DNA from 2 places in the Claveliimonas bilis genome. Region 1 is predicted to be linked to the other one. Evidence: predicted binding sites of a transcription regulator. Region 1 holds the regulator's gene; the other holds the start of a gene.

Region 1 (7,444 bases):
TGATCGTAGTTTCTCCACCGTCACTGTTCTCTTCGTCTGTGCTGCTTCCGCATCCCGCCAGCAGGCCTGCTGAAAGAACTGTAACGAGACTTGCGGAAATCCACCTTTTTGCCGTCATTTTTTTCATAAAAATCGTCCTCCTCTTTCTCCTTATGGAACCCGTTCCATAGTAGTTAAAAATGAAAAGCCAAATTGTTTCTGTTTGATAATGGAACCCGTTCCACTTTTCAGTAAAAAAAATAATTTTTGGCTTTCATTTTTCCGGTTACATCTTATTCCGTATTTCCCTGCGCGCTCCGGGAATACTTTATAAGTTATTTTCAATATAGCACCCTTGTCTATTTGTGTCAATACCAACATCAAAAAATATGCTTTTTTGTGTATTCTTACTAATTTCTCATATACTCTTCCCTTGTACAAAGTCCACATCAATCACCTGATGACTCTCGTATTCTTTTCCTTCAATAATCCGAATGATTGTATCCACACAACATTCTGCAAGTTTTTCAATATCCTGCGAAACCGATGTAAGCGGCGGATCTGTCATGTAAATGACATCCAAACCATCGTAGCCTATGATCTTTACATCCTGAGGGATTTTGTATCCTCTCTGTTTTAAAACATTCATGCAGGCGATAGCCGGAATATCTGCTGAAAAAATACCGTCTACATCCGGGTATTTTACCATCTCTTTTTGCATATAACGCCTGAAATGCTCGTGGGAAAACAGATTCCAGTTTGTCTCCACAGTCCTTACCCTGATGCCATGTTTCGTACAGATCTCCTCAAATACAATATGCCGCTGATTGGCCGGTGTCGTCACTTTTGAGGAAGTAGTAAACTGCAAGACATTACGGCATCCCGCCTTTATCACTGCTTCAGCCGCAAGGGCACCTCCCTTTTTGTGATCGGAATGTACCAACGGTATCTGCCCGTTAAAGTCTTTATCCATGGCCAGGATCGGCCTGTTGATCTTCAGATATTCCTCGCTGTGCAGCGTATGGGCAGCTGCAATTATCCCGTCCACCACATTTCTCTCCAGCATCTTCAAATATTCTTTTTCCCGGTTACTGATCCCTACAGTATTACAGATCATAGTCTTATAATTCCGCTCATAAAGATTGATCTCAATGTATTTACTCAGCTTTGAGAAAAAAGGATGTTCCAAGTCCGGTACGATCACTCCTATGATCCCCGATCGGTTCCTGTAGAGGTTTCTCGCCAATTCATTGGGCTGATAATCAAGTGTTTTGATAGCGGTCTCTATCCGGTTTCTGCTCTCTTCAGACACATAGCCGCTTCCGTTTAAGTAACGCGATACCGTGCCAATACCTACATGCGCTTCCCTGGCAACATCTCGTATTCCTGCCATATGATCCCTCCTTTCTCTCCTTCTTTTGTCTATTATACTTGAATCCTCTCTTTTCGACAATTGTCTTTTTACGATATTTACGAAAGAAGCCCCTGATGATCAATCATCAAAGGCCTCTTTCATCTTATCCATAAATCCTTTTTTCTTCCCTTTTTTGGCCGATTCCAGCTCTTCCTGTGACTGATTCAGAGTATTCCCTGTCAAAGCGTCAAATTTCTTCAGCGCTTCTTTCGCCTCACTGCTCAGCCGTTCCGGTGTCTGGATAACAAGGGTCACATAATGATCGCCCCGTACCTGGGAATTGCGGATGGATGGAACTCCTTTTCCGCGAAGACGTACTTTTGTATCTGTTTTTGTTCCCGGTTTCACCGTATAGATCACATCTCCGTCTACTGTCTTGATGCGCACATCACCGCCGAGGGCAGCCTGCGCAAAAGAAATGGGCGCAGTAGAGAAAATATGCATATCCTGTCTCTGGAAGATTGGATGGCGTGAAACGCTAACTTCCACCAGAAGATCTCCTCTTGGTCCTCCATTGACTCCCGGTTCTCCCTTTTCACGTATTCTTACACTCTGACCGTTATCAATTCCTGCCGGAATAGATACGGAAATCTTCTTTTTACTGGAAATGTATCCAGAGCCGCTGCAGTCCGGACATTTTTCACGTATGATCTTTCCGCTTCCATGACACTCCGGACAGGTCTGTACATTCTGGACGGTACCAAAGAAAGACTGCTGTGTGTATACCACCTGTCCTTTACCGCCGCATTTCGGACAGGTTTCAGGAGAAGTTCCCGGCTTAGCTCCTGTTCCGTTACATTTCGGGCATGGATCCTTCAGAACTACATCCAGCTCCTTCTCACAGCCAAATACAGCCTCCTCAAAAGTAATACGGACACTCTTGCGGATATTCATTCCTTTCATCGGGCCTTGATTTGCACGCCCGGAACGTCTTCCGCCGCCAAACAGATCACCGAAAATATCACCAAAAATGTCACTGAAATCTGCACCACTGAAATCAAAACCACCGAAGCCTCCGGCTCCGCCGGCCCCACCTTCAAATGCTGCATGCCCGAACTGGTCATACTGACGACGCTTCTCCGGATCACTCAAAACAGCATAGGCCTCGGAAGCTTCTTTGAATTTCTTCTCTGCCTCTTTGTCTCCAGGATTCATATCCGGATGGTACTTCTTTGCCACCTGCCTGTATGCCTTTTTCAGAGTCGCTTCATCGGCATCTTTGCTGACTCCCAGCACTTCATAGTAATCTCTTTTTGATTCTGCCATTATCTATCACCTTTCGTTTTTTTCATGTGAAGGCAGCAAGCTTTTGCCTGCATACAAAGTTCTGCGGGGCCCAATACTGTCCGGGCTTTTTAAGCCCGAAGCCTGCATTGGGTTCCGCAGAACTCTTTTTTATTAGGCCTTTATCCTGGCTACTTACCTGTCCTTAGACCTCTTTGTAGTCTCCATCTACTACATCGTCGCCGCCAAATCCTTCCGGAGACGGACCTGCTCCTGCTCCCGGATTCGGACCTGCTCCCTGTGCGCCTGCATTTGCTCCGGCATTAGCGCCAGCCTGCTCATACATCTTGGCAAATACTTTCTGTGCGCTTTCCATCAGCTTTTCTTTTCCTGCTTTGATCTCTGCGATCTGGGCATCTGAAATATCTTCCATGTTTACTTTTTCCAGCAGTTCTTTCAGCGCTTTGCAGTCTGCCTCTACTGCTGCTTTCTCGGAAGCGTCGATCTTATCTCCTACTTCCTCCAGAGCTTTCTCTGTCTGGAATACGAATGCATCTGCATCGTTCTTTGTATCAATTCCTTCTTTTCGTTTCTTATCCTGTGCCTCAAATGCTGCAGCTTCTTTTACAGCTTTCTCAATATCTTCATCAGACATATTGGATCCGGCAGTAATTGTAATGTGCTGTTCTTTTCCTGTTCCCAGGTCTTTTGCAGATACATTTACAATACCATTTGCATCGATATCGAATGTAACTTCGATCTGCGGGATTCCGCGTGGTGCCGGCGGGATTCCATCCAGTCTGAACTGTCCAAGTGACTTGTTGTCCCTTGCGAACTGTCTCTCACCCTGTACAACGTTGATGTCTACTGCTGTCTGATTGTCTGCAGCTGTAGAGAAGATCTGGCTCTTCTTTGTAGGAATGGTCGTGTTTCTCTCGATCAGTCTTGTTGCAACGCCTCCCATTGTCTCAATAGACAGGGAAAGTGGAGTAACATCCAGAAGGAGAATATCTCCTGCGCCTGCATCTCCTGCCAGCTTACCGCCCTGTACGGAAGCACCAAGTGCAACACATTCATCCGGATTCAGAGATTTGCTTGGCTCTTTGCCTGTCAGCTGTTTTACTTTATCCTGTACAGCCGGAATACGTGTAGAACCACCTACCAGCAGTACCTGACCAAGTTCTGAAGATGTGATGCCTGCATCAGAGAGTGCTCTTTGTACCGGCTCTGCAGTCTTTTCTACCAGGTCGTGAGTCAGTTCATCAAATTTTGCTCTTGTAAGATTCATATCGAAATGCTTCGGTCCTTCTGCTGTTGCAGTAATGAACGGAAGGTTGATATTTGTTGTTGTTGCAGAAGACAGCTCTTTCTTTGCCTTCTCTGCAGCTTCTTTCAGTCTCTGAAGCGCCATCTTATCTGTAGATAAGTCAACACCTTCTGTTTTCTTAAATTCAGAGATCATATAATCTGTGATCTTCTGGTCGAAGTCATCACCGCCAAGTCTGTTGTTTCCGGCTGTAGACAATACTTCAATAACACCGTCGCCGATTTCAATGATGGAAACGTCGAATGTACCGCCTCCTAAATCGTATACCATGATCTTCTGTTCTTTTTCATTGTCAAGACCATATGCAAGAGCTGCCGCTGTAGGCTCGTTGATAATACGTTTTACATCCAGACCTGCAATTTTTCCTGCATCCTTTGTTGCCTGACGCTGTGCGTCGTTGAAATAAGCAGGAACTGTAATAACTGCCTCTGTCACTTTCTCGCCAAGATATCCTTCTGCGTCTGCTTTCAGTTTCTGAAGGATCATTGCGGAGATTTCCTGCGGAGAGTATTTCTTTCCGTCAATCTCTACCTTGTAATCAGATCCCATCTCTCTTTTGATAGAAGAGATTGTCTTCTCAGCATTTGTAACTGCCTGACGTTTTGCAGGCTCACCTACAAGCCTTTCTCCTGTTTTTGTAAATGCCACTACAGACGGTGTTGTCCTTGCGCCTTCTGTATTCGCAATAACTACTGGCTGTCCGCCTTCCATTACGGCTACACAGCTGTTTGTCGTACCTAAGTCAATACCAATGATTTTTCCCATGATCTATTCCTCCTGTTTTATAAAAATTTGATTGTTTGCCTGTTAGTTTGCTACCTTTACCATGCTGTGTCTTACCACGCTGTCACGGTAGGTATAACCTTTCTGAAATTCCTCGGCTACCATGTTCTCACCGAAATTTTCATTCTCCACATGCATCACTGCATTGTGAAAATCAGGGTTAAATTCCTGACCCACTGCCTCGATCGGTTTCACCCCAATCTCATCCAGTGTAGTCATCAACTGTTTATACACCTTATCCATGCCCTGCATGAACGGATGCTCCTTATCCTCCTCAGCTACCGCTGCAAGTCCTCGCTCAAAGTTGTCAACAACCGGAAGGATTTTTTCTATGATATCTTTCGCTCCAACCTCATACATCTGGGATTTTTCCTTTTCTGTACGTTTGCGGAAGTTATCAAACTCGGCCATCTGCCTTGTGAGCTTATCTGTAAGCTCCTCGATCTTTTCATCTTTTTTGTCTTTTTTATTCTTTCTGCCAAAGAACTTTTTATCGCCCTGCTTCTCCTGCTGGGTTTCTTCTGTGTCTTCCCCTTCTTTAACGTCTTCTTCTTTGGCTTCTTCCTGACCCTCTGCTGTTTCCTCTTTGTCTGTTTCAGCATTTTCCTGGTCAGCTGCTGCTTTTTTTGCTTCCTCCACAGCTTCTTTTACCATTTCTTCCTGGCTCTTTTCCTGTCCTGTCTCTTTTTTATTCTCTTCCAAGGGTTCATCCACCTTTCTTATTCTTTCTTATGAAACATCGCATCCAATTCACCTTGAAGGCGCTTCAGCGATTTTAACACATGTTCATAATCCATTCGCTTCGGTCCGATAATACCTATCGTACCCCGCATCCCATCTCCCAATTCATATGTTGCAGTTACAACGCTGCAGTCTTTCATGGTCTGTACCGGAGTCTCATCTCCAATATATACCTGAATCCCGGTATTGTCTTCCTGTGAAAGGGTCTGGGTAACCAGCTCGGTCAGCTGCTGTTTTTCCTCAAAGGCACTGATGATTTCCTGGGCGCTCTGCTTATCGCTAAGCTCCGGATATTTGAAAATATTCGTAGCGCCGCTTGTATAAATCTGCATATCCTCATCAATCTGTATTGCATCGGCAACTGCATCAAGCACATCGCTGATCACTTCACTGTGGATTCCAGCCTGCTCTTTCAGCCTCGCGATCAGTCCCAGATTGATTTCTTCAATAGACATGCCGTTCAGTGATGTATTCAAAAGCATATTCAGTTTCAGAAGATTTTCATTGCCAAGGGGTTCTCTTACATTAATAATCTTATTCTTGATTACATTCCCCCCCAGCACAATGACTGCAATAACCTGCTCTTCATCTACCTGGGAAAGCTGAATAAACTTCAGCCTGTTGGCACTGTTTCTCGGAGTGGAAACCATGGTCGCATAATTGGTATTTGCCGCAAGCACCTGTGCTGCCTGTTTCAGAAGCTGATCCATTTTATCAGCTTTCTGCAGCATCTGCTCCTGCATTTCATTCAGCTCCTGCTCCTTTTCTTCCATCAGCATATCCACATATAAGCGGTATCCTTTGTCCGAAGGAATCCTTCCTGCCGATGTATGAGGCTGCAGGATATATCCAAGTTCTTCCAGATCAGCCATCTCATTTCGGATCGTCGCAGAACTTAAATTCAAATCCGTATATTTGGATATTGTTCTGGATCCTACCGGCTCTCCTGTCTCCAGATAGGTCTGGATGATCGCATGAAGAATTTTCAGTTTTCTTTCACCCAGTCCTTCTGCATTCTGCATCCTAACTGCCTCCTTTTGTTTTGTTAGCACTCATTTCATCCGAGTGCTAATCTCTACGGTTATTAATGTATCACTCCTAATTTTATTTGTCAACAGGATTTATAGATTTTTTATTTTTTACGTGATATACTGCTACTATTCACAGGCATACTCTGAATACAGGAGAAATATATGAATCGAACCATTGATTATAAAATAGGAAAAGAAGCGGACGGGCTTCGGGTAGAGCAGTTTTTGAAAAGGAAAGGCTACTCCCGCCAGAACCTTTCTGTTATCAAACGGATGCCCAAAAGCATTCTGGTAAACGGCGTCCACTACTATATGCGCCAGCAGCTTAAGGAAGGGGACTTGCTTTCCGTGCACATATGCGAAGAGAAATCCTCGGAAAAGATCCCTCCCGTCCATCTGCCGCTGGATATCATATACGAAGACGAGGATATCATTGTCATCAATAAGCCTGCTGGAATGCCCATCCACCCGTCCATGAACAATTATACCAATTCCATGGCAAATGCACTGGCCTGGTACTATCAGGAACAGGGGAAACCTTTCATTTTCCGCTGCTGCAATCGTCTGGATAGAGACACTTCCGGTCTGACGGTGGTTGCAAAGCATCTTGTCAGCGCCGGCATTCTTTCCTCTATGGTAAGCGAAAAGGCCCTGTGCCGGGAATATCTGGCTATTGCCAGCGGACATGTAAGTCCTAAGTCCGGTACCATATGCGCGCCTCTTGCCCGCAAAGGCACTTCCATTATCGAGCGGATGGTAGACTTTGAGCACGGGGAAAACGCTGTCACTCACTACCGTACGGTAGGTGTGTACGGTCCTCACACATTAGTTGCCCTGAAACTGGAAACCGGGCGCACCCATCAGATCCGGGTGCACATGCAGTACCTCGGCTATCCTCTCATCGGAGATTATCTCTATAATCCGGATATGAAATACATCAGCCGG
Region 2 (7,444 bases), 1.1 Mb from region 1:
GGCAGCCCAAGAGAGAGGGCCACTCTTTTAAATGGATGTTCTTTATCCGGGCTTAACCCAACAGGCGCCCCAAGCACCCGGAAACCTTTCTGACATCCTTTTACATTCTCGAACAGCGGAGCCGGAGCCGGAAGATCATAGGCTCTTCTTGTAATTGCCCCCATTTCCAGATTCCAGTCTACTTCCTTTGAAATCTTTACGATTTCACCGCTTTCCTCCAGCTTTTCCACATACTCGCGAAAACTTTTGATCGGTTTCATTTTTCTTCCTCCTTAAACAAACCAAACACTTCTTTTTATTCTAACACATATCGCTGTATATGAAAACCTAGGGCTGCTGTTCATTTTCTTTAAATCCTTCTCCCACTACTTCATTGGATTCCATAATAATGGTAAACGCCTCCGGATCCACCTGGCCGACGATCCGCTTAATGGTATACATTTCCTTGTTGTTGCAGGCGCACATGACAACATCCTTTTCCCTGCTGGAATAACTTCCTGTTCCTTTTAGAATAGTAGATCCTCTGCCGGAATACTGATCGATCTTCTGAGCAACCTCTCTTCCTTTTTCTGTGACGATCAGAGTCATTTTTCCCTCATCAATTCCATACATAATGCGGTCCATCACACTTGCCATCAGGTAGGTCACGATCACACCGTAAATAAATCCATCCACTTCTTTAAACACGATCAGGCTTCCCAGAAGAATGGTGATCATATCCAAAACAAAGGTAATAATACCCAAGGTCATGTGGGGACGCGCTTTGCGGATAGCCACAGTGATAAAGTCCTGCCCTCCCGTGGAAGATCCCCGCATAAAGATCAGAGCATAGCCGATGCCGGTCAGAACGCCCATACAAAGTGCCGCCAGAAGCCTGCTGCCTTCATAGACCGGAAGAAGCGGCGCCACATAGTCCATAAGCAGCGAAGAAATGATCATCGATTTGGCTGATTTCAGGAAAAAGATACGCCCCAGATATTTGTAACAGAAAATAGCTACCGGGACATTCAGAAGGATCGTTCCGGCTCCTACAGGAATCCCGAAAACATGATACAAAATGATCGCCACTCCGGAAAATCCCGCCACCGGAAAGTTGGCATTGAGGGCAAAATTGTAAATTCCTATGGCAAGAGCCATTCCTGCCGCCAGGTCAACCAGTATATCCGTGCCGATTTCTTTCCATTTAATCTTCTCTGTCTTCATGCTCTCCATTTCTTTTTCCTTCCCTGTTATTTTTTAGAAAACTGCCTCTTGTCACTGCATTTTCTCCATACTTTCCCCGGATCTCATCCAGGGCTTTGGCAAGTTTTTCCTGTTTTATGGACTGCAGCGCGGCGAAAGCATCCTTTTCCTTTTCTTTCTGCACTTTTTGCAGAGGTTTTTCCGGTATCTGAATATCAAAAATACTCAGCTGCTGCGGTTCATCCTCTCCCACAAGTTTGGAACTTCTTATTCCCAGCAGCCGGATGGGCTGACCGTTCCACAATTCATCAAAAAGCTGCACAGCCTCCTGGTAAATTTCCGTATCACTGCTGGTAACACGGAAAAGCTGCCTTTGATGGGAGCAGGTGGCAAATGTGGAATACTTGATCTCCACGCTTAACATTCCCGCCTTCTGTCCGGCTTTGCGAAGCCTTCCCCCTACACTTTCCGCAAGCTTCAGGAGCACCTGCTTCGCCTCCTCTCTGGTGACGGCATCTTTGGGAAGCGTCACGGAATTGCCGATCCCCTTTGCCTCAACCTTCTCTGATACCACAGGCGTGTCGTCCCGCCCATTGGCAAAATTCCACAGCATTCTCCCGTGGCTTTTCAGATGAAGCTCCAGGATCGCCGGATCAGCGCATGCCAGTTCCCCAATGGTATGGATACCAAGTTTTTTCAAAGTCTCCACGCTGGAACCTCCGGCCATGTATAGCTCTCTGACAGGCAAAGGCCACATTTTTACACGGATCTCTTCCGGGAACAGCGTATGCACCTTGCCCGGTTTTTCAAAATCTGACGCCATCTTTGCCAGAACTTTATTAGAAGAAATGCCGATGTTTACGGTAAATCCGAATTTCTTATATATTTTCTCTTTGATTTCCAGAGCTGCAGATACGGGAGAATAGAACTGATGGGCAATGCCTGTGTAGTCGAGGTAACATTCATCCACACTGACCTGTTCAATATCCGGCGTATAGGTATGAAGAAAATCCATCAGCTTTCTGCTGTAGGCCCGGTAAAGCTCATGATCCGGCGGCTCTATATGGATATCCGGGCATTTCCTTAAGGCGTTTGCCACAGGCTCACCGGTCCGGATCCCATATTTCTTGGCCGGAATCGATTTCGCCAGCACCACACCATGTCTGGATTCCTGATTCCCGCCGATAATAGCCGAAATGGTCCTGATATCTGTTTTCGCTCCATTCTTCAGCTGTTCCACTGCTGTCCAGCTAAGGTAGGCGGAATTTACATCAATATGGAAGATTGTCCGTGACATGCTCCTTCTCCTTTCTGCTAATACTGACCAAGAATATGTCTATTGTAACATATCAGCGCCGGTGTACAAGGGGTAACTACGCTGCTGACTGCGTAATCTTCCCTGCACACCGGCGCTGTTTTCTTCTGAAATCTTCCTAAGATTTTCTAAGAAACTATTTTTAAATTTTCTTTTACCATGGCTTTCAGCCTGCCTTCCGACTCATCAATCAGGATCGTATCACCGCTTCCTACATTTCCTTCCAGCATAAGCCTTGCAGCCGTTGTCTCTACATTTTTCTGAAGATATCTCTTCATAGGTCTTGCCCCGTACATCGGTTCATAACCCCCCTGAATGATGTGTTCCTTCGCCGCCTCTGTCAGCTCAATGCCGATTTCTCTGTCAGCCAGCCGCTTATTCAGGTCTGCTACCAGCAGATCTATGATCTGTCCGATATCTGTTCTCGTCAGCGGCTTAAACATGATCGTCTCATCCAGACGGTTCAAAAACTCCGGGCGGAAATGAGCACGAAGCTCATTCATGACTGCCTGCTGGCTTTCCTCTTTGATATTTCCCTGATCGTCAATGCCCTCCAGCAGATAGCCGGATCCGATGTTTGAAGTCATGATCAGGATCGTATTCTTAAAGTCAACGGTCCGTCCCTGGGAATCAGTGATCCGCCCGTCATCCAGTACCTGAAGAAGTACATTGAATACGTCAGGATGGGCCTTCTCGATCTCATCAAAGAGAACAACAGAATAAGGCTTTCTTCTTACCGCCTCTGTCAGCTGTCCTCCCTCGTCATATCCTACATATCCCGGAGGCGCTCCAATCAGTCTTGACACGGAATACTTCTCCATATACTCACTCATGTCAATACGGACCATATTGTTCTCATCGTCAAAAAGACTTTGTGCAAGAGCCTTGGCAAGCTCAGTTTTTCCTACACCGGTAGGACCCAGGAAAAGGAAGGAACCGATAGGCTTTGTCGGATCCTTGATCCCTGCTTTGGAACGGATAATTGCTTCTGTCACCAGTTCCACTCCTTCGTCCTGACCGATGACTCTTTTGTGAAGTTCATCCGCCAGATGGAGGGTCTTGCTCCGCTCGCTTTCATTCAGTTTTGCCACAGGGATTCCTGTCCATCTGGATACGATCTTGGCAATCTCATCTTCATTGACGCTCTCATGCACCAGATCCAGATCTTCCTCTTTAATCCTTGCTTCCTCTGCTTCCAGCTGTTTTTTCAAGCCCGGCAGCCTTCCGTACTGAAGTTCCGCTGCCTTTTCCAGATCATAGGACTGCTGTGCCTTCTGGATTTCTTTTCCGATCTGCTCGATCTCCTCGCGCAGCTTCTGTACCCGCTCCACGCTGCCTTTCTCATTGTCCCACTGTGCCTTGCGGGTCGCAAATTCTTCTCTTTGCTGGGCCAGTTCTTCCTGAATATGCTCCAGCCTTTCTTTGCTTAACCGGTCTTCCTCTTTTTTCAGAGCCGCCTCTTCTATCTCAAGCTGCATGATCTTTCTTTGAAGTTCATCCAGCTCTGCAGGCATGGAATCCAGTTCTGTCTTGATCATGGCACAGGCTTCATCTACCAGGTCAATGGCTTTATCCGGAAGGAAACGGTCGGAAATATAGCGGTTAGACAAGGTTGCTGCCGCCACAAGAGCTCCGTCCGCGATCTTCACTCCATGGAACACCTCGTACCGTTCCTTCAGTCCTCTTAAAATAGAAACGGTGTCTTCTACAGTAGGTTCATCCACCGTAACCGGCTGGAACCTTCTCTCCAATGCTGCATCCTTCTCAATGTACTGCCGGTATTCATCCAGGGTAGTCGCTCCGATACAGTGCAGCTCGCCCCGTGCCAACATGGGCTTCAGCATATTTCCGGCATCCATGGCTCCGTCTGTTTTTCCTGCTCCCACAATGGTATGAAGCTCATCAATAAACAGAATGATCTTTCCGTCACTGTTCTTCACCTCTTCCAGCACAGCTTTCAGACGTTCCTCAAATTCCCCCCTGTACTTTGCACCCGCTACGAGAGCGCCCATGTCAAGGGAAAATATCGTCTTGTCTTTCAACGTCTCCGGCACATCTCCGCGGACGATCCTCTGTGCCAGGCCTTCCACTACCGCAGTCTTACCGACGCCGGGTTCTCCGATCAGCACCGGATTATTTTTGGTTTTTCGGGAAAGGATACGGATCACATTTCGTATTTCACTGTCACGGCCGATCACCGGATCCAGCTTCTGATCCCTGGCTCTCTCCACAAGATCTGTCCCGTATTTTGTCAGAGTATCATACGTTGCCTCCGGATTGTCGCTGGTGACTTTCTGATTGCCTCTCACGGTAGAAAGGGCCTGCAGGAAACCTTCCTTTGAAATTCCCATCTCACGAAACAGTTCCTTCATCTCCCGGCTGGGGTATTTCAAAAGAGCAAGAAACAGATGTTCCACAGAGACGTACTCATCACCCATCTGTTTCATCTCGTCCTCCGCGTGAATCAGAACCTTATTCAGATCCTGTCCCACAAAGGCCTGCCCGCCCTGGACTTTAGGACGCTTTGCAACTGCCTGCTCCGCCCGATTGGCAACATAGTTTTTGTCAAGTCCCATCTTTTCCATCATTTTCAGTATGAGACCATCTTCCTGTGTCAGAAGCGCATAGAAAAGATGCTCCTGACAAATTTCCTGATTTCCATACTCCATGGCGATCTTTTCGCAGTCCTGAACGGCCTGCAAGGACTTTTGTGTAAATCTATTGATATTCATAAATAAAACTCCCTCCTAACTGCTATTGAAAGGGCGCCTATTGGCACCCTGGTTTTCTTGTTCTATCAGAACTATAACACAGTTTTATTAGCACTGTCAAGAGGTGAGTGCTAATTCATTTAAATTGCCTTAAAGTCTGTTAATTGAAAAAGTTATTTCTGATTTTTTTCCTTTTTTGCTTCTCTATAAATCAGGGGTGGATTTTACCTTTGCAATCGTGTTATCCTGTACTCCCCGGAGCGGATTGGAGGTCATCATGGCAACTCATCATATTGGTAACTTTAAGCATCTTACTCTTTCTGATCGTGCAGAGATTGAAATCATGATCGAAAAAGGCTTCTCTTTTTCTCAAATGGCTAGGGCTCTTTCCAAAGACTCCTCTACCATCTCTAAAGAAATCCGGCGGCATCGTTTCCTTGTTCCACACTATCGGGACGAGAACAGCCGCAGACGCTCGGAATGCGCTCATTTTTCTTCCTGTACCAGGCAGCACCTGTGCGGACGCACTTCCTGTCTCTCCCTTTGCTCCAAATGCCGCAGCAAGCGCTGTTCTTTTTACTGTCCGGACTTTTCTCCCTTGATCTGTCCACGGCTCTTAAAGCCTCCTTACGTTTGCAACAGCTGTCCTAAACTGCGTACTTGTTCCCATGACTTCTATTTTTATCGGGCAAAATACGCAGAAGATTCCTATCAGGAGGTCAAATCTTCTTCCAGATCCGGGATCAATCAGTCTCCGGAATCCCTGGAAAAACTGGACAAGCTCATCTCTCCTCTTTTGAAGCAAGGGCAGCCTCTGTCCCATATTTATCTCACCCACAGGGAGGAGATCAACTGTTCCCAGCGGACTCTTTACAACTATATCGATCTCCGTTGTTTCTCTGCAGTAAATCTGGATCTCCCCAGAAAAGTTTCTTATAAACCCAGGAAAAAACGGCGGTCTGAACCAGAAATTCCCGGCTATCGTATGGGGCGCACATATCTGGACTTTGAGCAGTACATAGCCGCTCATCCAGACTGTTCCATTGTGGAAATGGATGTGGTGGAAGGCGCCGGCGGCAAAAGCTCTCCTGTCCTCCTTACTCTTTTCTTTCGCAGCTGTTCCTTTATGCTCCTTTTTCTCATGGAGAGCGACTGCAGAGCTTCTGTCAGGGATGTTTTTGACTTCCTATATGCCTCCCTGGGACCTGCCCGGTATTCTAGGCTTTTTTCCGTGATCCTGACGGATAATGGTTCCTCTTTTAAAGATCCTTCCGTCTTTGAACGAAATAATGGCCATGGTTCTCATACTCTCATTTTCTACTGTGACCCGATGGCTTCCTGGCAAAAGGGAAGGTTGGAAAAGAACCATGAATTTATCCGCTATGTTCTTCCCAAGGGAAAAACTTTCTCCGGGTTGACACAGGCACAGGCCACGCTCATAGCTAATCATATCAATAGTACGGCAAGAGCCAGTCTAAACGGCTGCACCCCGTTTGAACTGGCTCTTCTCCTATTGGACAGAAAACTGCTGGAGCTCTGCCATATGGCATGGATCCCGGCTGATCAGGTCACACTGAAACCTACGCTTTTAAAGTAAATTTTTTCAACAACCTAAAATACAGAAAGCTCCGGGCCAATGACAGGATTTCATACAAACCATACAGAAAAACCGGTGGAAGTTAGTTTTTCAAAAACACTTCCTGCGGTCTTTTTTGAATGTCATAAAATATACATCCAGCTGCTTTTCTCCTTTTCATTATAAAGAAAATGTCCCTTAAAATCTATGGAAATCCAGAAATAAGTTTTTCTAAAATCCTTTATTTATCGATAAGATCCGATGGTGGAAATTAGTTTTTCATTTAACCATTTTTTTGGAAAACCTCAAAAAAGCTTGATTTTACGGGCTTTTTCGGGCTTTCCAAATTTTCGATTTTTTCAAAAAATGGCTTACTACACCATTTTTACACCATTTCTACACCAATTTGCGCGAAAACTACGAGCCATGCAGGGACGAAATTGGATTGATTTTCGGGAGCTTGCTCACAGAAAATCATATACAATTTTGGACCTATAAGGCGACAGCCGCGACTGAGCGAACTTGTTCGCGAAGTGCATGGCGAGTAGTTCTGTAATCATTCTTAAGGAAATCTGAGTTAATTTACTACACCATCAAACGCAGAAAAATCCGATTTTTTTGTGATTTCCGCTCCAAGGCAGTCAAAAATCTCTGATTTGG

Evidence for each region. Region 1 encodes HrcA, which represses chaperone genes, less so after heat shock. Its sites were predicted from a motif close to TGTTAGCACTCNNNNNNNNNGAGTGCTAACA; they were not measured.
Region 2: a site for HrcA is predicted at 5,315-5,345, ahead of clpB (ATP-dependent chaperone ClpB). Genes of this name have one in related genera too.

What each region holds. Positions count from the first base shown of each region.
Region 1 is NZ_AP027742.1:1,409,383-1,416,826, reverse strand. Features, by position in the region: gene R2J37_RS06845 (ABC transporter substrate-binding protein) at 1-127, opposite strand, end outside; gene R2J37_RS06840 (LacI family DNA-binding transcriptional regulator) at 398-1,372, opposite strand; gene dnaJ (molecular chaperone DnaJ) at 1,472-2,659, opposite strand; gene dnaK (molecular chaperone DnaK) at 2,823-4,709, opposite strand; gene grpE (nucleotide exchange factor GrpE) at 4,752-5,381, opposite strand; gene hrcA (heat-inducible transcriptional repressor HrcA) at 5,447-6,490, opposite strand; gene R2J37_RS06815 (RluA family pseudouridine synthase) at 6,662-7,444, shown strand, end outside.
Region 2 is NZ_AP027742.1:2,508,177-2,515,620, forward strand. Features, by position in the region: gene R2J37_RS12150 (UbiD family decarboxylase) at 1-260, opposite strand, end outside; gene R2J37_RS12155 (YitT family protein) at 328-1,203, opposite strand; gene R2J37_RS12160 (DNA polymerase Y family protein) at 1,184-2,479, opposite strand; gene clpB (ATP-dependent chaperone ClpB) at 2,626-5,229, opposite strand; gene R2J37_RS12170 (IS30 family transposase) at 5,486-6,805, shown strand.